DNA from 4 places in the Pseudomonas sp. AC463 genome. Region 3 is predicted to be linked to each of the others. Evidence: predicted binding sites of a transcription regulator. Region 3 holds the regulator's gene; each other region holds the start of a gene.
The links. The regulator FliA, encoded in region 3, starts transcription of late flagellar genes. The targets are predictions, from matches to a motif close to CTAAAGTTTNNNNNNNNNNNGCCGNTAA.
Positions count from the first base shown of each region.

Region 1: the regulator FliA is predicted to act here: its motif matches at 4,015-4,042, upstream of AC0IYH_RS03950 (flagellin N-terminal helical domain-containing protein).
Region 2: the regulator FliA is predicted to act here: its motif matches at 4,145-4,172, upstream of AC0IYH_RS00160 (methyl-accepting chemotaxis protein).
Region 4: the regulator FliA is predicted to act here: its motif matches at 1,407-1,434, upstream of motA (flagellar motor stator protein MotA).

Region 1 is NZ_CEEDDZ010000002.1:378,837-384,778, reverse strand. It holds gene fliT (flagellar protein FliT) at 1-12, opposite strand, end outside; gene fliS (flagellar export chaperone FliS) at 54-458, opposite strand; gene fliD (flagellar filament capping protein FliD) at 599-2,005, opposite strand; gene AC0IYH_RS03955 (flagellar protein FlaG) at 2,086-2,436, opposite strand; gene AC0IYH_RS03950 (flagellin N-terminal helical domain-containing protein) at 2,511-3,935, opposite strand; gene AC0IYH_RS03945 (ketoacyl-ACP synthase III) at 4,201-5,130, opposite strand; gene AC0IYH_RS03940 (flagellar hook-associated protein 3) at 5,409-5,942, opposite strand, start outside.
Region 2 is NZ_CEEDDZ010000001.1:27,764-33,705, forward strand. It holds gene AC0IYH_RS00140 (hypothetical protein) at 182-490, opposite strand; gene AC0IYH_RS00145 (hypothetical protein) at 546-1,148, opposite strand; gene AC0IYH_RS00150 (hypothetical protein) at 1,503-2,114, shown strand; gene AC0IYH_RS00155 (VOC family protein) at 2,126-2,482, opposite strand; gene AC0IYH_RS00160 (methyl-accepting chemotaxis protein) at 2,541-4,034, opposite strand; gene AC0IYH_RS00165 (TonB-dependent siderophore receptor) at 4,214-5,942, opposite strand, start outside.
Region 3 is NZ_CEEDDZ010000031.1:46,243-52,184, reverse strand. It holds gene flhA (flagellar biosynthesis protein FlhA) at 1-832, shown strand, start outside; gene flhF (flagellar biosynthesis protein FlhF) at 845-2,161, shown strand; gene fleN (flagellar synthesis regulator FleN) at 2,268-3,101, shown strand; gene fliA (RNA polymerase sigma factor FliA) at 3,098-3,838, shown strand; gene AC0IYH_RS27570 (chemotaxis response regulator CheY) at 4,010-4,384, shown strand; gene AC0IYH_RS27565 (protein phosphatase CheZ) at 4,403-5,191, shown strand; gene AC0IYH_RS27560 (chemotaxis protein CheA) at 5,203-5,942, shown strand, end outside.
Region 4 is NZ_CEEDDZ010000015.1:186,290-192,231, forward strand. It holds gene motB (flagellar motor protein MotB) at 1-483, opposite strand, end outside; gene motA (flagellar motor stator protein MotA) at 487-1,338, opposite strand; gene AC0IYH_RS19955 (HDOD domain-containing protein) at 1,506-3,041, shown strand; gene AC0IYH_RS19960 (rhodanese-like domain-containing protein) at 3,099-3,914, shown strand; gene asd (archaetidylserine decarboxylase) at 3,931-4,791, shown strand; gene serB (phosphoserine phosphatase SerB) at 4,864-5,942, opposite strand, start outside.

The DNA.
Region 1 (5,942 bases), on a different contig from region 3:
TGCTTGGCTCATGACATATTCCTCAAGGCCCTCGGGCCCTTCTCTGCTGCGCCTTACTCGGTTACAGCCTGTGGCGCGGCGATAGCATCCCAGCCTTCTTTCACGGTAATCAGCAAACGCGCGACTTCGTCGATCATGTCGGCGTCGTTGTGCAGGTTGGCTTCCATCAGACGGTTGGTCATGTAGGCGTACAGACTTTCCAACTGCTGGACGTAAGCAGGGTTATCACTCTTTTCTGCATCCAGGCCGTCACGCAGGCCGATCACGATGTCGATGGCCTTGCCGAGCATCAGGCCCTTGGCCGCGATGTCACCACGCGCCAGCGCGCCTTTGGCCTGGGCCATGCGGTCGAGCCCGCCTTCCATCAGCATCTGCACCAGGCGGTGTGGGCTGGCTTCAGAGATCTGAGCATGGGAATTGACCTTCTGGTATTGGCGAAGGGCTCTCATGGGATTCATGTTTCTACCTCGTGACAGGCGACAGCGAAAAGGATTCTAGTAACCAATATGTCGACGGGTTCGCAAAAAGCTTTAGCGCCAGTCGTCTTGGGATAAAAAAAGGCCAGGCAGGTTGCCTGGCCTTTTTGGTCAGCCGTGGATCAAGTATTGGTCTTGACGTTGTTCAAGGCATTGAGCGTGGTCATGACGCTGGTGCTTTGCTGGCGCAGTTGGGCGACCAGGGTGTCCATGGCGTTGTATTTGGCCGACAGGCTGCTGGTGAGCAGGGTCATACGCTCGTCGAGCGAGGACTGCTGCTTGGTCAGGTCCTTGAGGGTGTCGGACAACGATGTGGAGCGTGTTGCCAGGATGCCAGTGCTCGTCTTGGCGAAATCATCCGTGGCGCTTTTCATGCGCGCCAACATGCCATCCTTGCCGGAAAACATGCTGCTGATGTCGGCGGCGTTGGTTTTAACGGCCGCATCCCACTTTTTATCGTCCAGTGTCAGCAACCCGGTGCTCGAGCTGGTGCTCACACCAAATTGCGCCAGGGACTTCAACGTACCAGTGCCCGACAGGGCATTGAACTCGTTGCGGATCGCATTCTGCAGCGAGCGCATAGTCGAGTCGCCGGTCAGTGCTGCCGCCGTGGTGCTACCGTCAAGGTTGGTGGTGACCTTGGTTTCGGCGTTCATCGCAGTGATCAGGGCGTTGTAGGTATCGACAAAGCCTTTGACCCCGGACTTCAGGGCTGCGTTGTTGGTGCTGACCGTAATCAGCGTGGCGTTCCTTACGGCGTCTACACCACCTGTATCGCCAGCCGTCGTCAGTGCAGAAACCGACACCAGCTTGATGTTCACCCCGCTGAGGGCGCCTTCAATGCTGTTGGTCTTGGAAACGGATTTGACACCATCAATGCTGTACAGCGCATCCAACGGCTTATCAACCACCGTCGCGCCGGTGTCCAACCCGGAAGTGCCCGACAGCGTCAGGTCCGAGCCCGTACCCATGGTGGTCGAGGTCAGGATCAGCCGCGAGCCGTTGGAGTCAGTCTGGATGTTGGCACTCAAGCCCGAGGTGCCGAACTGGGTGTTGATCGAGTCACGCACCTGTTGCAGGGTCGCACCGGCGGGCACGCTCAGGTCGTAGCCCTTGCCCGACTGGGTAATGGTCAGGGTCGTCGGCTTGTCGGTGGCGTTTACCACGGTGGTTGCACCACCGGCGTAGTTTGCACTCGACAACTTGGACGCCTGCGCCAGCTGGCTCACGATCAAACGGAAACTACCGTTGGAGGCCGTGTTGCTGGCCGTCATGGTGGCGACCTTTTCGTCCGAAGAAGAGCCGGTCAAGCCAGTGAAGCTGTTGCCCGTGGACATGGTGTCCAGGGCGCCACGGAACGCATCCAGCGCCGCCTGAATCTTGCCGATCGAAGACAGCGTGGTGGTCGCTTTCGCGGACGCGGTATTGATCTGCGTCTGCTTGGGCACCTTCTCGGCGTTGACCAAGGATGTCACGATCGCTTGCGTATCGATGTTCGAACCGATACCACTTACCGTTGAACCCGCCATCATCTATCTCCTGTTCGGTGGCTGCCGTTATCTTGACTTATTACGCCTCAAGCCACGACAGCAACAAGTTTCATGCCAGCTCAGGCCTTGTCGTCAAACAACAAGTTGCTTGCGCTGGAAAGGTTCTGTGCCAGCTTCAATGCTGTTTCCGACGGAATCTGGCGAATCACTTCACCATTGTCGGTATTGATGACCTTGACCACCACACGGTGGGTGGAATCATCAATCGAAAAATCCAGGCTGCGCTGAGTCGATTGTACAAACTCACGCATATCGGTAACCGCTTTTTCCAGGTCCGCGCGCTCCGGCTGCTTGCCGATGGCGGGTGCTTCCTGGACGGTGTTAATGCTTTTGTCGGCTGCCACCTGAGCAGGTGCGCTTTGAGGTGCAACCGGCTGATAAGACTGGTTCAGCTTTACACTCATGTCCATGTCAAATCTCCTCTAAACCGAAAAAACGGAAGGGCACGTAGACGCGCCCTTCCGTTAGTTACCAAGCGCTGGAATTACTGAAGCAGTTTCAGTACAGCGGATGGCAGCTGGTTAGCCTGCGACAGGATCGCGGTGGAAGCCGACTGCAGGGTTTGTTGCTTGGTCAGCTCGGCGGTTTCGGAAGCGAAGTCGACGTCCTGAACGGTGGAACGTGCAGCGGTGGAGTTCTTCTGAATGTTCTGCAGGTTGTCTGCAGTGGTAGTCAGACGGTTCTGGGTAGCACCCAGGCCCGAACGAACGCCGTCGATGGTGCCGATGGCCTTGTCGATTACAGCCAGGGCGTTCTGTGCCTTGGTAGCGTCGGTCACGTCGGTTTGAGCAACGGTGGTCTTGGTCGAAGCAGCTTCGGTGGCAGCACCGGCAGCGAACAGACCGGCAACACCAGCGCCAGCCAGGGAGTAGCCTTTGGCGGAGTCCAGCGACACTTGACCGGTAACGATCAGGTTGTCGGCCAGGGCAACGGCAGTACCGTAAGCGCCTGCACCGTCTTTAGCAGCAACAGTTACCGAACCAGGAGCAGTCGAGCCGCTGACCACGATGTTTTCACCGGTGTCGGACTTCACTTCCAGAGTCTTTTTGCTTTCGTCGTAGCTGACGCTGATACCCAGCTTGGCGGCGTTGGATTTCAGTTGGTCGGCCAGGCCGGCTTGGCTGGTCACACCTTTGAAGTCAACGGCAGCACCGCCAACGGTCAGGGTAAACGAGGCAGGAGCCAGTTTGGCGGCAGCTTCGTCTACAGCGAACTTGGCTTCGGTGCTGGAAGTTGCAGTCAGGCCACCGATGATGCCGTTCAGGTTGCTGGCGATGGTTTTAGCCGAGTCACCTACACCGGCAGTGTAGGTACCGGTTTGGCCGTTACCCGTTACAACGATGTCGCCTGCAACAGTACCGGTGCCTGGAGCGATGGCAACGCTTTTCAGCTGCTGGGAGCCGATGTTGTTGGCCGAAACGTTTTCCAGGCTCAGGTTGATGGTTTCGTTAGCGTTGGCGCCAACCTGGATAGCTTTGGTACCGTACGAACCGTCCAGCAGCTTCTGGCCACCGAAAGTGGTGGTGGTGGAGATACGGGTCAGTTCCGAAGTCAGAGCCTGGTATTCGTCGTTGTTCGACTTACGGTCGTCAGCGCTGAGGGAGCCAGTAGCGGAGGACAGAGCCAGGGTACGCATTTTTTGCAGGATGTCGGTCGAAGCCTGCATCGCGCCTTCAGCGGTTTGAGCGATGGAGATACCGTCGTTCACGTTTTTTACTGCTTGGCCCAGGCCGTTGATTTGGCTGGTCAGGCGGTTAGCGATCTGCAGGCCGGCAGCGTCGTCTTTAGCGCTGTTGATACGCAGGCCGGAAGACAGGCGCTGCATGGAAGTGGCCAGGGCGCCGCCAGCTTTGTTCAGGTTACCCTGAGTAGTGATCGAAGCAATGTTGGTGTTTACTGTTAAAGCCATGACGAAATCCTCGTTGGATGGATACTGCGGCTTCCGGCCCTGGCAACCGCCGGGTGTGGCCTGAGAACCTACGTAATAGTTATCGTCGTGGTGGGCAGTTGCTTGAGGATTTTTTTGATTTTTTTTACTGGCGCCGTGCCACCCCTTGCAATTCAAGGGTTTACGTCAGCTCAAAACCCCGCATTCATTGGCTTTTCTGGCGCCAAATAAAAAACGCCGATGATCGTTCGATCATCGGCGTTTTCGCTTGCAACCTATTAAGGTGTTACGGGCGATAGAGAATCGCCGATCCCCACGACAGGCCCACACCAAAACCGCTGATGGCCACGCGCTTCCAGGTGGCGTCCATCACGTGCTTTTCCAGCAGCAGCGGAATGCTCGACGACACGGTGTTGCCGGTCTCGACCATGTCCTTGATGAACTTGTCCACCGGCGCATCTTCAAAGCGGCGCGCCACGGCGTCGACAATCGCCGCACTGCCCTGGTGAATGCAGAACGCATCGATCTCATCGGCCTTGAGGTTCGATTCGTTGAGCAGCTCGTGCAAGTGCGCCGGCACTTTAAGCAGTGCGAAGTTGAAGACCTGGCGGCCGTTCATGAAGAACACGCCGTCGCTGACCTTCAAATGCGGGGCGCCGGAGCCGTCGGTGCCGAACTTCGACTTGCCCAGCAGCCACGGCGCGTCTTCGCCCATCCAGGTGGCGGTGGCGGCGTCGCCGAACAGCATGGTGGTGTTGCGGTCTTCCGGGTCGACGATCTTCGAATACGGGTCGGCGGTGATCAGCAGGCCGTTTTTCAGGCCGGCGGCTTCCATGAAGCCCTTCATCGCGTAGATGCCGTAGACATAGCCGGAGCAGCCCAGGGAAATATCAAAGGCGGCGACGTGGGTCGGCAGGCCGAGTTTGTCCTGGACGATCGCGGCGGTGTGGGGCAATCCCTCTTCGTCGCCGTTCTGGGTGACGACGATCAGCGCGTCAATCGATTCGCGCTTCAAATCCGGGTTGTTGGCAAACAAAGCGTTGACCGCCTCGACACACAGATCGGAGGTTTCCTGCGCAGCTTCCTTGCGCGGCAGGAACGCCGAACCGATCTTGCCAATGATGAACTCTTCATCCTTGGCGAATTTGGCACCCTGGGCGTAGTTATCGATCCCGTCTGCCGGCACGTAACTGGCGATGCTTTTTATGCCAATCATTGTGGCTTCCCAATACTAAATAGCTGGAGAACACCCCGAGGGCTACGCCCGGGGTGCTGACAATAAAGGGGGGTAACCCCATAAAAAATTTCGCTGAAAGCCGCCCTGCACGGACCCTGTGACGACTTATCCTTTTCACACGATACAGTGAAGATGCGCTTTATGACTCACAGGTCACTCAATTGTGTGTGGTTTATGCAAAACCTTCAAACAATTAAACCCCGCAAATGCAAACGGCCCAGCCTGTTTCCAGGCTGGGCCGTTTGCGGTAACGCTGCTTACATCTTGTTGAACAGGCTCAACTGCGAGACTTTCACAAACGCCAGCTGCGAGGCTTCGAGCATGGTTTGCTGCAAGGTCAGGTTGATTGCCGCCTCACCCATGTCGATGTTGGCTAGGTCGCTCATGGTGGTCTTGTTGGCCAGGCCGACACTGGTGTTTTCGCTGGCCTGCACGTCGAGGGCGTTCTGGCGCGCGCCGATCGAGCCGCGCACATTGTCGACCTGGTCGGACGAATTGGTCAGGTTACTGACCGCCGCGTTCAAGGCGTCCTGGAGCTTCACGCGCGCCCCCGGGATACCGTCTGCCGGCAGTTCCAACGCCCGGCGCAGTTGGCCCAGGGTGTCGAGGGCGTTCTGGGTTTTCTGGGTGGTGTTGCCCACCGCAAACTGATCGCCGCCGTTCGGCGCGCTGCTCAGTTGGAAGGTGACGCCCGCCGCAGTGATGGTGTCCTTGGCTGGCGGTGTGCCGGCGACGACCGCGCCAGTGTCGATCGGCTTGCTGTTGGCGGTATAGGGCTGGGCATACACCTT
Region 2 (5,942 bases), on a different contig from region 3:
TCCTCCTGTTGTCGACTCTGCAGGTCATCGACTGGCCAGTATTGTGGCCGATAGCGGCGGGTCACCAGAGCTTAAGTTCGGGCTGAAGCGAGCCCCTGTTGCCTGCCAATTCAACGGCGTCGTGATGGGCACGCAGGCTTAGACTGTGGCTGACGTGATAACCCATAGTGACCTCGTATATTCAGGAGGCGGGTGAATCTGTATCGCAGAGCATTGCTACCAGTTCAGTCGCCAGGGCGGCCGCGTCTTGTCGATAGGCTTTGTTCCAGTTGCATGACCAGTCATCGGGCCTGCCCTGGTCTTCCCATTGCGCCAACGCGAGCCCATTGACTATCTCCAGTTCGAACCACAGGCGCTGCCAAGCGACGGCGTCCTGGACCGAAGCCGTGTCTTGCCACAGGAATTCTGTTTGCGCGACAAAAGCCGACCATGCAAACAGATCCTCCGATGCTCGTTCGCCGAGCGTTAGCCAGTACTGTTTGCCACTCACTGAACGATTCCTTGTCGTTGTATTGCCAGCCATGAGTCTGCACTCGTTAGCCTTTTTATAACGGGTCTATGCCTGGATAGAGGTCCGCCGGTGGATGGTAATCGGGTTCCTCGAAGCGGCTATTGTTGTAATGGGTTTTGGCCGTCGGCCCGTCGCCCTTGTAGGTCACCTGCGAATTTGGCGTGAGATGCCACCCGTCTCCGTTCTTGTCGCGCTCGATCAGTGAAGGGTACAACGTGCAGGTGCCTGATGAACCTGATGTCAGCCTGAACTGGTAAAAACGCCCAGCCTGGGGCGTGAACTTCGTCGTAACGTAGCAGGATTTCGTGCGCGTCCCCTTCCAGAACATACCCACGTGCGTTTCAATGCCGGGTCGGATCCGAGTTTCGTAATAGTCCGACGTGAGGTTTTGCCCTGCTTTCGGCATCCCCTGATCCTGCGTATGGATGAACGGCAGCGGCCCACTGCGAATTACGCCACCCGAACGTATACCGTTTTCGTATTGGTACAGGTCGGCATGTTGGGTGAAGTTGACGATGCGTATCCAGGCGGGGTTGGGCTCGTTTGCAGGTGCGGTGAAGTAATCGGTGTGGGGGAAATACTGGCAACCTGCGAATAACGGCAGGGTCAGCAAGCAGAGCGCAGTGCGTATCGACATGTAGCCTGTCCTTTTGCGCAGTCACGGTAGAGACCACAAGAAGAGAGGTGCATTGCATAACCGCTGAAAAATCTTGTTGTCGGCGGATTGAGATCTGGATTGCCGTCGTGGATGCCAGTAATAAGCCCCTGACTCACAGAGCAAAACGGGCCGAAATGGAACTGTATCGAGTACGCCGCACACATAGCAACAGCTCAGGCGAATTCCAGTTTGACGCAATACCGCCGGGCGCCTACTTCATCTGGAGCGTGGTTGACATGAATTCGCTGACAAGACGAATCGTCGTCGAAGCAGGCCAGCGGACCACTGTGTTTCTTACCAACGATTGAGCCATTCACCATAAGGAAATAAAGGATGTTCAAGAGGATATTGGGGCTGGCTGCGATGTTATCGCTGGGCGGCTGCGTCACCGGTTCCAACATGATTGATCGAGCTGATGAACATAAGCTCATCGATTCCCAAAAAGCCATCGTCGTCGGTTTTGTTTCCGAGGGTTTTCTTACTCAACCCCACGGACTGAATGTGCTGCTCAAATACCACGATCCGAACCCGCAAGCGAAAGCGACGCGCATCGCGCTGACTACGCTGGACCAAAACAACGAAGTTCGTGGCAACACGCATATAATGGGCAACACCTTCGTTTACGAAGTACCTGCGGGCACCTACGAAATCACCCATTGGTACTACCGTTTTTATGACGGGTTCAGTGCCGATCAGAAAAAACCGCTGGTCTTCAGCGTCAAGCCTGGGGACGCCGTCTATATCGGCAGCTTCCACGCAAACGCGCTGACGATGTGTCTTTCCAATCGTGACGACTTTGCAAAAGCCGTCATCGATATCAAAAAGGCTCACCCATTCCTGGCCCACGTGGCGATAACCAACCTGTCCCAAGACCTGCAATTTCCAGGCTGGCCTAATACAAAGGCCACGGATGTATTTGGAAAAGGACTGTGCAAGGTGCAATAACGCGTTCAGGCCTACCCCTGATCGCTCCACACCGCCAACTCATACCCATCCGGATCGCTGAAGTGAAACCGGCTGCCGCCCGGAAACGCAAACGTCTCGCGGGTAATCACCGCGCCCAGGGCTTTTAGCCGCTGCTGGGTGTCCGCGAGGTTATCCGAGTACAGGATGATTAAAGGGCCGCCCGGGCGAACCGGCTCGCCGGTGGTGAAACCACCGGTCAGGCGGCCATCGCTGAATTCGCTGTAGGTGGGGCCGTAGTCGACGAATGTCCAGCCGAACGCGCGGCCGTAGAAGGCTTTGCTGCGGGCAATGTCGCCCACGTTGAGTTCGATGTTGTCGATCTGTCGGTCTTTTCCGCGAACGCCCATGGTTGCCTCCTTGGCTGCTGTTTACGCGGGCGAGTGTAGCGTATTTGCCCTTCAGGCCTCACGGATGAAACTTCCTCCCCAGCGCATCCAGCCGCACGGCAATCGGGGGCAATTGCTTGCTGCTGCGGGCCAGCATTTCCACGTCGTCGGCGGTGCTCTGTGCAATGCTCTGCACCGACTGCAAGCGCCCGACAATCTCGAGGTTGGCCGCCGTCTGTTCGCGGGTGGTGCTCACGATGTGCCCGTTGAGTTGATCGATCTGGCTGATGTCGTTGCCTACCGCGCGGAGCATTTCGACGGCGACTTGGCTGTCTTCCACGCAGCGTTCCACGCCCTGGCGGCTGTCGTGCATGGCTTCGACGGCCTGGCGGCTGCCTTGTTGCAAACCGTCGATGATGGTTTTGATTTCCTGGGTAGACACGGCGGTGCGCTGCGCCAGGCTGCGCACTTCGTCGGCGACCACGGCAAACCCACGGCCTTGCTCGCCAGCGCGGGCGGCTTCGATAGCGGCGTTGAGGGCCAGCAGGTTGGTCTGGTTGGCGATGCTGCTGATCACTTCAAGCACCGAGCCGATCTGTTCGGCCTGCACTGCCAGGCCCTGCACGGTCTGGTGGGTGCCTTCCAGGCGTGAGGCCAGTTGGGTGATTTCGTGCTGGGCGCGGCCGACGCTGTCCTGGCCGCGCAGGATTTGTTTACTCGCGACGCCGGCGTGTTCAACCGCTTGCTCAACGTGCACTGTAATGTTGCCCATGGCGTCTTCCATGCGCTGCATGGAGCCGGTCATTTGCGCGATTTGTGCCAGTTGGTGGCGGGCGCCGGTTTCCAGGGTGCCGCTGGCGTGGGCCAGTTCCTGGCCGAGTTGGCCGAGGCCGTGGGAGTCGCGCGCGACGCCGTCGATAAGGCCGGTTATCTGCTGCAGGAAGTGGTCGAAACGCTTGGTGAGGGACACATGCACTTTGCCTTCGCCCTGGGCGGTTTCGACGCTGAATTGCGAGGTGACGGCGAGCATCTTTTCCAGCATCTCCTGGCTTTCGACCGCGTCTTTGTGGCTGTGCAGGGCCAGGTAGAGCAGGGCGACGGTTTCCATCACCACGTAGAAGGCGTGCACGAAAATCATGCCCCAGCCGCCATGGTGCGCCATTACAAACACCGGCACACCCTGATGCTGCAACGCGTGGAACACCACGTGGTGCACGGCGATGGTCAGTGCTGCCACCAGGATCGGCAGCCAATCGCGGTAAAACGTCAGCACCGCCAGCAGGGCGAAAATGCCGAAGTGCGATTCGATCACGCCCTCGGCCTGGTTGATGTGCAATGCGGCCATGACCATCAGGCCTGCGCCGAGTGCACAGCGCATCACGCGGGTGCCGCCGATGGCACGGTACAGCGCGGTGAGCAGCAGGCTCGTGCCGCCGCCGACGATGAGCGCCTGCACCAGGGTGTCGTGCCAGAACGCCAGGCCTACAGAAAATACAAACATCAGCCAGATCAAAGCCAGCATGATGCGGTCGGCCTTGCGGTAGTACTCCCTAAAACGCATGCGTGCGGGCATTGACGCTTACTCCATGTGGACGAGCCAGGAACAAAGCATGCGGCGTGCCACTACGGCATGCCGGTACAGAGCAAAGCAGGGCGTTTTGCAGGTTCAAGGACGCCAATAGGCTATCGGCGGGTCGGGTAGCGACTTTAGGCGGGGGGGAGTTGGAGGGCCTTATCGGCCCTCCCTGTGTTTTAGAAGCTGTACTTGGCTGTCAGCATCATGTTGCGCGGGTTGCCGTAGCTGTCGCCGCCATAGCTCACGTCGCTGGCGATGGCGTTGTAATAACGGCGGTCAAAGATGTTGTTGGCGTTGACCTGCAGGTCCAGGTGGTCGTTAACCTTGTAGCCGGCCATCAGGTCGGTGACGGCGTAGGAACCCTGTTTGAGGCGGTAGGTGTTGCCATCGGTCAGCTTCACATCGTTGTACATCCGGCTCTGCCAGGACAGGTTGCCGCCGACTCGCAGCCGTTCCAGTGCGCCCTGGAAGCGGTAGCTGGTGGTCAGTTTGAACAGTTGCTCCGGCGTATCCGTGTCGAGCTGCTTGTTGACCAACTGCGGGTTGGCCTCATCCTTGATGGTGTGGGTACGTGCGTAGGTGTAGCCACCGCCGACCTGCCAGTTTTCGGTCAAGGCGCCTTGCAGTTCGAAGTCGATACCCTGGCTGCGCACCTTGCCGGAGGCTTCCGAGCAGGAGGCCTGCGGGCAGTTTGCGACGATCACCGACACGGCGCGGTTTTCCTGGTCGACGTTGAACAATGCCACGCTGGCATTCAACGCACCGCCCAGGTATTCACCCTTGATGCCGACCTCATAGTTCTTGCCGACGATCGGCTTGAGCGGGGTGGCGGAGGTGTCCTTGGCCGTCTGCGGCGTGAAGATATCGCTATAGCTGACGTAGACCGAATGGTGGTCGTCCAGCTCGTAGATCAACCCGGCGTAGCGGGTGAGGTTGCGGGTCACATGGTAGTCGCTGTCGTTACTGCCATGGGCGTCGTAGTCGTACCAGTCCAGGCGCGCGCCGAGGATCAGCTTCAACGGGTCGGCCAGGCTCAGGCGGGTGGTCACGTAGACGCCGTCCTGGGTGGTGACTTCGCGGTCGTTGCCGGTGTGCACGAAGTCCGGCTTGCCGGCAGTGAGCGGCCAGTTCAGGTTGTAGGGGCTGTAGTTGTGGGTGGTCATGTCGTAGATGCGGCGGCTGGCGCCCACTACCAGTTCATGGGTGCGCCCGAACGCCTGGAACGGGCCGCTGGCAAAGGCGTCAATGCCGGCCTGGTCTTCATCGTAAGAGGCCTGGTACACCGTGCGCGCCAGTGTGTTGGCGACCCAGCGCGACTGGTAGGAACCGGAGAACAACGCGTTCTGCTGCGCGTAGTTGGCATTGACCTGAAGTTTCCAGTCATTGGCCAGTTGCTGGCGCAACTCGGCGAATACCGTGTTGATTTCCTGGTCCTTGTTCTCCCAGTCGGTGCCGGGGTTGTAGGAGCGCGGCAGGTTCAGGTGATGGCCATCCTGGCCGATCATCGAGGAGCCCCAGAAATAGTTGGTCTTGTCCTTCTGGTTGGAGAAACCGAGGGTCAGGCTGGTGTCTTCGCTCAGGTCGGCCTCGGTGACGGCGTAGAACAGGCCGTGATACGACTCGACGTCATCGATAAAGCTGTTGGCATCGCCGTAGGAGGCGACCACCCGGCCACGCAAGGTGCCGCTGTCATTGAGCGGGCTGGAGGCGTCGATTTCACCACGGTAGTCGTCCCAGGTGCCGGCGGAGCCGGTGAGGGTGACTTTCTGCTCGTCCAGTGGGCGTTTGCGCACCAGGTTGATGGCCGCCGACGGGTTGCCCGCGCCGGTCACCAGGCCGGTGGCGCCACGGACGATTTCGACGCGATCGAACATCGCCAGGTTCGGCTGGGCGCCCACCGACACG
Region 3 (5,942 bases):
CGTGATCCTGGCCGAAGCCGAGATCTACCCGGACCGCGAGCTGGCGATCAACCCGGGGCAGGTATTCGGCAGCCTCAACGGCATAACCGCCAAAGATCCGGCTTTTGGCCTGGACGCGGTGTGGATCGAAATCAGCCAGCGCAGCCAGGCGCAGTCGCTGGGTTACACCGTGGTAGACGCCAGCACCGTGGTCGCCACCCACCTCAACCAGATCCTGTACAAGCACTCCCACGAGCTCATTGGCCACGAGGAAGTCCAGCAATTGATGGGCTTGCTGGCCAAAGCGTCGCCTAAACTGGCGGAAGAACTGGTGCCGGGCGTGCTATCGCTGTCGCAGTTGCTCAAGGTGTTGCAGGCGCTGCTGGCCGAACAGGTGCCGGTACGCGACATTCGCAGCATTGCCGAGGCCATCGCCAACAATGCCGCCAAGAGTCAAGATACTGCCGCCCTGGTGGCTGCGGTGCGCGTCGGATTGTCGCGCGCAATCGTCCAAAGCATTGTAGGGCTTGACTCCGAGCTGCCTGTTATCACCTTGGAACCAAGGTTGGAACAAATATTGCTCAATAGTATTCAGAAGGCAGGACAAGGCCAGGAAGAGGGCGTTCTGCTGGAGCCAAGCATGGCTGAGAAGCTGCAGCGTTCGTTGATCGACGCCGCACAGCGCCAGGAGATGCAGGGCCAACCGGTGATTCTGCTGGTGGCGGGCCCCGTCCGGGCGATGTTGTCGCGGTTTGGACGCCTGGCAGTACCGAATTTGCACGTTTTGGCTTATCAGGAAATTCCTGACAATAAGCAAGTGACTATCGTCGCGACAGTAGGGCCGAACGGCTGAGGGTAGTGGGTTATGCAAGTTAAGCGTTTTTTCGCCGCCGATATGCGTCAGGCCATGAAACTGGTCCGTGATGAGCTGGGCGCCGACGCCGCGATTATCGGTAACCGTCGTATTGCCGGCGGTGTCGAGCTGACGGCTGCCCTGGATTACACCCCTCAGGCCCTGGCCCCGCGCGTGCCGAACATGGAGCTCGAAGACGAGCTGCGCAAGACCGCGTCGCGCATCGTCTCGGCCCAGGCTGAATTGAGCATGCGTGGCGACAGCGATGCCACCACCAACCGCCAGTTGTTTGCCGGCCTGCCGCTGACCGCCGCCGAGCCGCTGGTTGAGCCTACGTTCAAAGAGCCGCCGCGTCCTGCCGCGCCAGCCCCGGCTGCCGCAGTCGACCAGCGTGTGTTCGACTCGATGCGCTTTGAACTCAACGGCCTGCGCGAGCTGCTCGAAGTACAACTCGGCTCCTTGGCCTGGACCCAGCTGCAAGGCAGCAAGCCGCAGCAGGCCAACCTGTGGCGTCGCCTGCAACGTATCGGCCTGTCCGGCCCGTTGTCCCGCGACCTGCTGGCGCTGACCACCGAAATCGAAGAACCCCGCCAGGCCTGGCGCATGTTGCTGGCGCACTTGGCGCGCATGATCGTCACCCCGGAAGTCGAGCCGCTGGAAGAGGGCGGTGTGATCGCCATGGTCGGCCCTGCCGGCATGGGCAAGACCACCACCCTGGCCAAGCTGGCGGCGCGGTATGTGCTCAAGTACGGCGCGCACAACATTGCGCTGGTGAGCATGGACAGCTACCGCATCGGCGCCCAGGAGCAGCTCAAGACCCTGGGCCGCATCCTGAATGTGTCGGTGACCCACGTAGACCCGGGCCAGTCCCTGGCCAACGCCCTCGACCCGCTGCTGCGCAAACGCGTAGTGCTGATCGACACCGCCGGCCTGCAAGCCAGTGATCCGGCGTTGCGCATGCAGCTCGAAAGCCTGGCCGGACGTGGGATCAAATCGAAAAATTACCTGGTGCTTGCAACCACCAGCCAGAAACAGGTTCTTACCGCTGCGTACCACAGTTACAAACGCTGCGGCCTGGCCGGTTGCATCCTCACCAAGCTCGATGAAACCGCGAGCCTGGGCGAGGTGCTGAGCCTGGCCATCAGTCATGAATTGCCGGTCGCCTACCTGACCGACGGCCCGCGGATCCCGGATGATCTGCATCTGCCGCGCCGTCATCAGTTGGTCAGCCGTGCAGTCAGCGTGCAAATGCAAGAAGAGCCTAGCGAGGAAGCGATGGCCGATATGTTCGCCGACCTCTACCACAACCCGGCAAAGCGGGTGGGTTGAGGGCAGGATGAACACCGTGAAATGTATCTACATCGATGGTCTGCAAGCGATTCACGCGGCCAAGCCATGTAGCCTGCGTCTAAGCAAGACAAGGTAAAGAAATAAAATGGGCAGCATGCATCCCGTACAGGTGATCGCGGTGACCGGCGGCAAAGGTGGCGTCGGGAAAACTAACGTGTCAGTGAATTTGTCCCTGGCCCTGGCAGAGCTTGGCCGTCGCGTCATGCTGCTGGATGCTGACCTGGGGCTGGCGAACGTCGACGTTCTGCTGGGACTGACGCCCAAACATACCCTCGCCGATGTGATCGAGGGCCGCTGTGAGCTGCGCGACGTGCTGCTGCAGGGCCCCGGTGGCATCCGCATCGTGCCGGCCGCTTCCGGCACCCAGAGCATGGTGCATCTGAGCCCGGCGCAGCATGCCGGCCTGATCCAGGCGTTCAGCGATATCGGCGACAACCTCGACGTGCTGGTGATCGACACCGCCGCCGGGATCGGCGAGTCCGTGGTCAGCTTCGTGCGCGCTGCGCAGGAAGTGTTGCTGGTGGTGTGCGACGAACCCACCTCGATCACCGACGCCTACGCCCTGATCAAACTGCTCAACCGTGACTACGGCATGAACCGCTTCCGCGTGCTGGCCAATATGGCCCAGAGCCCGCAGGAAGGTCGCAACCTGTTCGCCAAGTTGACCAAGGTCACGGATCGCTTTCTCGATGTCGCCTTACAATACGTCGGCGCAGTGCCCTACGACGAGTGTGTGCGCAAGGCTGTGCAAAAGCAGCGTGCAGTCTACGAAGCGTTCCCTCGTTCCAAGTGCGCTCTGGCGTTCAAGGCTATTGCCCAGAAGGTCGATACCTGGCCGTTGCCCGCCAACCCGCGGGGGCATCTGGAGTTTTTCGTCGAGCGATTGGTGCATCAGACGAGCGCAGGACCCGTGCTATGACAGCGACTGGCTACAACGCGTACAAGAAGTCTGCCCGTGACAGCCAAGGCGAATTGATCGAGCGCTACGCGCCCCTGGTCAAGCGCATCGCCTATCACTTGCTGGCACGCCTGCCCGCCAGCGTCCAGGTCGAAGACCTGATCCAGGCGGGCATGATCGGCCTGCTCGAAGTGTCGACCAAGTACGACGCGAGCAAGGGTGCGAGTTTCGAGACGTATGCGGGTATCCGCATCCGTGGCGCGATGCTCGATGAAGTGCGTAAAGGTGACTGGGCGCCGCGTTCGGTACACCGCAATACGCGCATGGTCAGTGACGCAATTCGCGCAATTGAAGCAAAAACCGGTCGCGACGCTAAAGATCACGAAGTTGCGGCCGAACTCCAATTGAGTCTCGACGATTACTACGGGATTTTGAACGATACCTTGGGCAGCCGCCTGTTCAGTTTCGACGACCTGTTGCAGGACGGCGAACACGAAGGGCTGCACGAGGACGGCGCGAGCGCTCATATGGAGCCATCGCGCGACCTGGAAGATGAACGTTTCCAGGGCGCCTTGGCCGACGCGATTGCCAATTTGCCGGAGCGTGAGCGGCTGGTGTTGGCGCTGTACTACGACGAAGAGCTGAACCTCAAGGAAATCGGTGAGGTCCTGGGGGTCAGCGAATCGCGGGTCAGCCAGTTGCATAGCCAGTGCGCAGCCCGCTTGCGGGGGCGTTTGGGAGAGTGGCGAGCGCGCTGACAGGCAGTGTTGGGGAGCACTGCAAAGCGAGGCCGCGAGGGTGATAGACCTTCGCGGCTTCAATCCGTGGTGCTCCCGGCAGTCCTTTTTGTGTAATGCCTGTTGATTGAAATGGCGCGTCCAGGTGCTGGGCGCGTTTAAGACTGCTTGGAGGTCGAATTGGACAAGAACATGAAAATCCTCATCGTTGATGACTTCTCAACGATGCGGCGGATCATAAAAAACCTGTTGCGTGACCTTGGGTTCACTAACACGGTCGAGGCGGATGACGGCATTACGGCGATTCCGATCCTCAACAGCGGGAGCATCGACTTTCTGGTAACAGACTGGAACATGCCGGGCATGACCGGTATCGACCTGCTGCGCCACGTGCGCGCTGACGAAAAGCTGCGCAGCCTGCCTGTGCTGATGGTGACCGCCGAAGCCAAGCGTGAGCAGATCATCGAAGCCGCCCAAGCTGGGGTTAACGGCTACGTGGTCAAGCCATTCACTGCATTGGCCTTGAAAGAGAAGATCGAAAAAATCTTCGAACGCATCCACGGCTAATGCCATCGCGGGGGAGCTATGGAGCATAAAGAATCATCACAGGGAGACTTCGAGTCGACCCTGAAAAAGCATGCTCACCAGTTGGTCGAAAGCCTTGAAAAAGGCCAGTTCGGCGACGCGGTGCAGTTGATCCATGAGCTCAACCAGACCCGTGACCGCGGCCTGTATCAGGAAGTGGGCAAGCTCACACGCGAGCTGCACAGTGCGATCGTCAATTTCCAGATTGATCCGCATATGCCCCAGGCCGAGGAAATCTCGCAGATCACTGATGCCACCGAACGCCTGTCCTATGTGGTCAGGCTGACTGAGGCGGCGGCCAACCGCACTATGGACCTGGTGGAAAACGCCACGCCCCTGGTCAATGGCATGGCCACTGAAGCTCAGGCCCTGAGCCACGACTGGGGCCGCTTCATGCGCCGGGAAGTGGGGGCTGAAGAGTTCCGTGAGCTGGCGCGTCGGGTTGAAGGATTTTTGTCGCGCAGCGAGCAGGAAAACCGCACGGTTTCCAGCAACCTCAACGACATTCTGCTGGCGCAGGATTACCAGGACCTCACCGGTCAGGTGATCAAGCGTGTGACCCAATTGGTCACCGAAGTGGAAAGCAACTTGCTCAAATTAGTGCTTATGGCAGGCCAGGTAGACCGCTTTGCAGGCATCGAACATGACCGCGAAGCGATCCTCTCGGAAAAAGATCCACAAAAACATCTCGCCAAGGGTGAAGGTCCGCAGATTCATGCCGATAAACGTGAAGACGTTGTGTCAGGTCAGGATGACGTAGATGACCTGTTATCCAGTTTAGGCTTCTAAGGAGCACCCACATGAGCTTCGGCGCCGATGAAGAAATCCTTCAGGATTTCCTTGTAGAGGCCGGCGAAATTTTAGAGCAACTGTCCGAACAACTGGTCGAGCTGGAAAGCCGCCCGGATGATGCGAACCTGCTCAATGCAATTTTTCGCGGTTTTCACACTGTAAAAGGGGGCGCCGGCTTCCTCCAGCTCCATGAGCTGGTGGAGTGCTGCCACATCGCCGAGAACGTGTTCGACATCCTGCGCAAGGGTGAGCGTCACGTTGATTCGGAATTGATGGACGTGATTCTCGAAGCACTCGATGCGGTCAACGGCATGTTCAGCGAAGTGCGCGAACGTGCTCCGATCACCGCCGCCACCCCGGAACTGCTGGCCGCCCTGGCGCGCTATGCAGAGCCTGCCGACCTGTCGGCGGCGCCGGTGGTTGAAGCCGCGCCGGAACCCGAGCCGCAAGCGGATGTGACGGACAGCGAGTTCGAACAGCTGCTCAATTCGCTCAACGCGGTGAAAGCCGAAGCTGAGGCGCCTGCAGCCGTTACTGCGCCCGCAGCGCCGACCAGCGAAGACATCACCGACGCCGAGTTCGAATCCCTGCTCGACCAGTTGCACGGCAAAGGCCAGTTCGCGGCCGACGCCGTGGCACCGGTCGCTGCGGCCGAGGCGCCTGCCGCCCCGGCCAGCACCGACATTACCGACGACGAATTCGAAGCGTTGCTCGACCAACTGCATGGCAAAGGCACGTTTGCGGCCGA
Region 4 (5,942 bases), on a different contig from region 3:
CGCGTCGGTGATCTGGATGCGCAAGCCGTCCGGGGTGATCTCGAAGGAAATCTGATCCTTGAACTTCAGCAACTGCGGGTTTTCTTCGACCTTGGTCTGCAACTCTTGCAGCAACAGTTCCAGGCGTTCCTGCTCGACCTGCTCGGCCATGGCCTCGACGGTGTCACGTTCGATCGGGATTTTTTCCTGGGGCGCTTCGGTCTTGATTTCCGGGTTGATGGTGCGCTCAGGCGCCAGCTGCGGCGAGCCGCCCAGGTCGATCACGAAGGGCGTGCCGCTTTCCGAGAAACCGATCGGGTCTTTGAAGTAGCCGGCGATGGCGATCTTCTGTTCGGGCGTTGCGGTGGACATCAGCCACAGCACCAGGAAGAACGCCATCATCGCCGTCGCAAAGTCGGCGAAGGCGATTTTCCAGGCGCCGCCATGGTGCCCCGCAGCGAAGCGCTTGACGCGCTTGATGATTATCGGCTGGTTGTTTTCCATGGCTTAGCGACCGCGAACCGCTTGTTCCAGCTCGGCGAAGCTTGGGCGGTGCTTCGGATACAGAACCTTGCGGCCGAACTCCACCGCCAGCGATGGCGGCATGCCGGAAGCGGACGCCACCAGGCTGGCCTTGATCGATTCGTACAAGTTGATTTCTTCCTTGGCGTCGTGTGCCAGGGAGGTCGCCAGCGGACCGAAGAAGCCGTAGGCCGCGAGAATACCGAAGAAGGTACCGACCAGCGCCGCACCTACGTGCATGCCGATGGCGGCCTGATCACCCTCGCCCAACGAGGCCATGGTCACCACGATACCGAGTACCGCCGCGACGATACCGAAACCGGGCATGCCGTCGGCGATGCCGGTCACGGCGTGCGATGGGTGCTCCAGCTCTTCTTTAAGGCTGAACAGCTCCATGTCGAACAGGCCTTCCAGCTCATGGGGGGCCATGTTGCCGGAGGACATGATGCGCAGGTAATCACAGATGTAGGCGGTCATGCGCTCATCTTTGAGCACGGCCGGGTATTTGGCGAAAATCGGGCTGGCGGCGGCGTCTTCGATGTCGGCCTCGATGGCCATCATGCCTTCGCGGCGGCTCTTGTTGAGGATCTCGTAGACCAGGCCCAACACCTCAAGATAGAAAGTGTGGGTGAAGCGCGAACCGAACATGGCCAGGGATTTTTTGATCACGTGCATGGTCATGTAGCCGGGGTTCGCCTGCAGGAAGGCACCCAGCGCCGCACCACCGATAATCAACACCTCGAAAGGCTGGATCAGTGCCGCAATTTTACCGTGGGACAGGACGTACCCGCCGAGCACGCTCGCGAAGACGACGATGATGCCGATAATTTTAGCCATAGGAGATGAGTACTTGCGCCGTCGGGTTCATGGACATATTTGGTGTAACTGAAAAACTCTTGTTCTACTTATCGGCAAAACTGCGCCAGACTATAGCCCGTTAAGGCGAAAAGCCAGTTCGGCCCGCTCCGGGCGTGTTGACCGCAAGTGATGATCGCGCCCCAATCATGGCTAATGAAACGACAGTCCCAACTGCAAAACCCAACTCTCTCGCCGCTTGGATCAAGCGCCTGGACGATGTGCTCCTGCCTGTTCCCCAGGCCAGCCACGACCGCGTGTGCAAAGGCATCCGCGATAGCCGCAGTTCGTTGCGAGATATTGCCGAACTGATGCAGAGCAGCCCGGCGCTGGTGCTCAGCGTGATGCGTGAGGCAAATAGCCACACCCAAGGCAGCCTGGCGGAACCGGCGGAAAACCTCGAAGTGGCGCTCAACCGCCTTGGCCTCAAGCGCGCCGAAGAACTGCTGGCGCGCCTGCCTTCGGTGCCCGAGCACGAGATACCCGTGGCCTTGCGCCAACTGCTGCTGGTGAGCCAGCACGCCTCACAGCAAGCCAACGGTTTGTTCGGCAGCCGCCTGGCGCGGCTGTGGCAAGACATCCACTGGGGCAGCCTGTTGTTTCTCTCGCCGCTGTGGCCGATGGCGGTGGCCTACCCCAAGCTGTTGGAAGAATGGGAGCTGCGGGTTATCCACAAAGGCGAGCGAGCCCGCAAGGTTGAACAGGAACTGTTCGGCGTACGCCTGCTGGACCTGTGCCTGGGCCTGACCGAAACCTGGCACCTGCCGATCTGGGTGTCTCAGGGCTATACCTTGCTGCGCAACGAGCAGCGCTTGCTGGTCAAGGCGCTGCATATCGCCCGCGAAGACGATCCGCTGCGCCATCAGCAATTGCTCGATGCCGAACCCAACCTGCGCCGCTGGCTGAACCAGCCTGCCAACACCGTACTGCTGGCCAACGGCCTGGCGATGTCGGCCCAGGAATCCTGGACCTGCCCGCACACCCAGCGCTGGCAATACCTCACTGCGCTGTACCTGCAACAGCCCTTGGGCGAGGTGCAGCAATTGGTTCACCAGCAGGCCGCGACCAGCGCCCGCAGCACCTTGATGCCCGACCTCTGGCACCCGGCGCTGTCGCTGATCTGGCCGTGGCATGTGCAAAAAATCCACCGTGGCCTGCTGCCGGCGCCACCGCCCACCGCCGAGGCCCTGGCCGTTTGGCGCAAGCGCTGCACCGAATTGCTGGTGGAGCCGAGCCGCTTTGCCAACGCCATGCACTTGACCACCTGCGCCCGCGAGGCCCTGGTGGCCAGCGGTATGCAACGGGTCATGCTGCTGATGACCGATCGCGCCCAGAGCACCTTGCGTGTGCATCAGGTCGACGGCCTGCCCAAGGACGCCGACAACCTGAGCCTGGACGTGGTCAACAGTACCTTGCTGCAGCGCCTGATGGAAAAATCTGCCCAGGTGCGGCTCACCCCGGACAACCACGCCCAGTTCTCGGCCCTGCTGCCGCCGATCCTGCGCCGGATGTTTACCGGCGAGCACCTGCTGCTGCGCTCCTTGAGCTGCAACGGCAAGGTGGTGATGCTGATGGTGGCCGACCAGGGCGGCGGGCCGTTCTCGGAAACCACCGTGCAGGCCTTTGGCAAAACCGCCCAGTGCATCGAGAAAGCCCTGCATAGCTTTACCAACCGCAGCGCCTGATGCTTGCGCTACAATCGCCGTCCTTTATCGCCAACATTTGTGCCCAGGAGACCTCACATGCCTGACTTCTCTGGCTTGCCGCTGGTGATCGAATCCAGCGACCTTATCGGTCAACTGGATGCCGAACACCTGATTCTGGTGGACCTCACCAGTGCCGCCCGCTACGCCGAAGGGCACATCCCCGGCGCGCATTTCGTTGACCCCAAACGCACCCAACTGGGCCAGCCGCCGGCACCCGGCCTGCTGCCCCACAAGGCCGACCTGGAAAAACTCTTCGGCGAACTCGGCCACACGCCGGACGCCACCTACGTGGTCTACGACGACGAAGGCGGCGGCTGGGCCGGGCGCTTCATCTGGATGCTCGACGTGATCGGCCACCAGAAATACCACTACCTCGACGGCGGCCTGCTGGCGTGGCTGGAGGAACAACACCCGGTCTCCACCGAGGTACCTTCCCCGGTCGGCGGCCCGGTCAGCCTCACGCTGCACGACGGCCCCACCGCCACCCGCGAATACCTGCAAAGCCGCCTCGGCGCGGCCGACCTGGGCATCTGGGACGCGCGCGGCCCGCTGGAGTACTCCGGCGAAAAAGTGCTGGCGGCCAAAGGCGGGCACATTCCCGGCGCAGTGAACTTCGAATGGACCGCCGGAATGGACAAGGCGCGCAACCTGCGCATCCGCCGCGACATGCCGCAGATCCTCGAAGACCTCGGGCTGACCAAAGATAAAGAAATCATCACCCACTGCCAGACTCACCACCGCTCTGGCTTCACCTACCTGGTGGCCAAGGCGCTCGGTTATCCGCGAGTCAAAGGTTATGCCGGTTCCTGGGGCGAATGGGGCAACCACCCAGACACCCCCGTAGAGATTTAAGGTTTAAGGACAGTAAATGAAAAAGCAGTTGTTTATCCTCAGCCAGTACCTGCTGCCACACCACCTGCTGTCGCGGTTGGCCGGCTGCATTGCCGAGTGCCGCGTGCGCTGGTTCAAGAACGCCTTCACCACCTGGTTCGCCAAGCGCTATCAAGTGGACATGTCCCAGGCCCTGGTCGAAGACGTCACCGCCTACGAGCATTTCAACGCTTTCTTCACCCGCGCGTTGAAAGACGGCGCCCGCCCGCTGGATCAAACCCCTGGCGCGGTGCTGAGCCCCGCCGACGGCGCGATCAGCCAACTTGGCCCGATCGAGCATGGCCGCGTGTTCCAGGCCAAGGGCCACAGCTTCAGCGTGCTGGAATTGCTGGGCGGCGACGCGGCCGTGGCGGCGCCCTTCATGGGCGGCGATTTCGCCACTGTGTACCTGTCGCCGAAGGACTACCACCGCGTGCACATGCCACTGGCCGGCACCCTGCGCGAGATGGTCTACATTCCCGGGCGCATCTTCTCGGTGAACCAGACCACCGCCGAGAACGTGCCGGAACTGTTTGCACGCAACGAACGCGTTGCCTGCATTTTCGACACCGAACGCGGCCCGATGGCCGTGGTGTTGGTGGGCGCGATGATCGTCGCGTCGATTGAGACCGTATGGGCCGGGCTGGTGACGCCGCCGAAACGCGAACTGAAAACATTCCGCTACGACGAAGCCGCCCGCGCGCCGATCCACCTGGAAAAGGGTGCGGAGCTGGGTCGCTTCAAGCTGGGTTCGACTGCGATTGTGCTGTTCGGGCCGGATCAGGTTAAGTGGGTTGAAGAACTGGTGGCGGGTTCGGCGGTGCAGATGGGTCAGGGTATGGGCTTGCCGAAGGCCTGATCTAAAGCCGATTGCAGTTCAAATGTGGGAAGGGGCTTGCCCCCTCCCACATTTTTGTCCGCGCTTTGTCAGTTACAGCTGACCATCACGGTCACGCAAGCCAAGTAGATACAACACCCCATCCAACCCCAGCGTCGAAATCGCCTGCTTGGCCGACTGTTTCACCAACGGCTTGGCCCGAAACGCCACGCCCAACCCGGCAATTGCCAGCATCGGCAAGTCATTCGCCCCGTCGCCGACCGCAATGGTCTGCTCCAGACGCAAGCCTTCCTTGTGGGCCAACTCCTTCAGCAAGTCCGCTTTGCGCTGGGCGTCGACAATCGGCTCCACCGCCACGCCGGTCACTTTGCCATCCACCACTTCCAGCTCGTTGGCGAACACGTAGTCGATGCCCAGCTTGGCCTGCAATTGCTTGGCGAAGTAGGTGAAGCCGCCGGACAGGATCGCAGTCTTGTAGCCCAGGCGCTTGAGTTCGGCGAACAGGGTTTCGGCGCCCTCGGTCAGGCGCAGAGAGGCGCCGATGGAGTCCAGCACGCTCACGTCCAGGCCTTTGAGCAGGGCCAGGCGCTCCTTGAAGCTGGCGCGGAAGTCCAGCTCACCGGCCATTGCGCGCTCGGTAATCTCGGACACCTGCTCGCCCACGCCGGCAGCCTTGGCCAACTCGTCGATGACTTCGGCTTCGATCAGCGTGGAGTCCATGTCGAACACGGCCAGGCGGCGGTTGCGGCGAAACAGCGAGTCTTCCTGGAAGGCGATATCCACATTCAGTTCCTGGGCCACGCTGAGGAACTCGGCGCGCAGGGCCTGCGGGTCGGCCGGCTCACCGCGCACGGAGAACTCGATGCAGCCCTTGCCCTTGTCGGCCGGCGTGTCCAAGGGCATACGCCCCGACAGACGGTCGATATGGTCGATATTCAAGCCGTACTGCGCGGTGATTGAGCTCACGCGCTGCAGTTGCTCGGCAGTAACCTTGCGGGTCAGCAGGGTGACGATATGGCGCTTCTTGCCCTGGCCGGCCACCCAATGCTGGTAGTCCTCTTCGGACACCGGGGTGAAACGCACCTGCTGATCCAGCTTGTAAGCCGTGAACAGGATGTCCTTGAGCACCGACGAGGCCTGCTCGGTGCTGGGGATTTCCACCAGGATGCCGA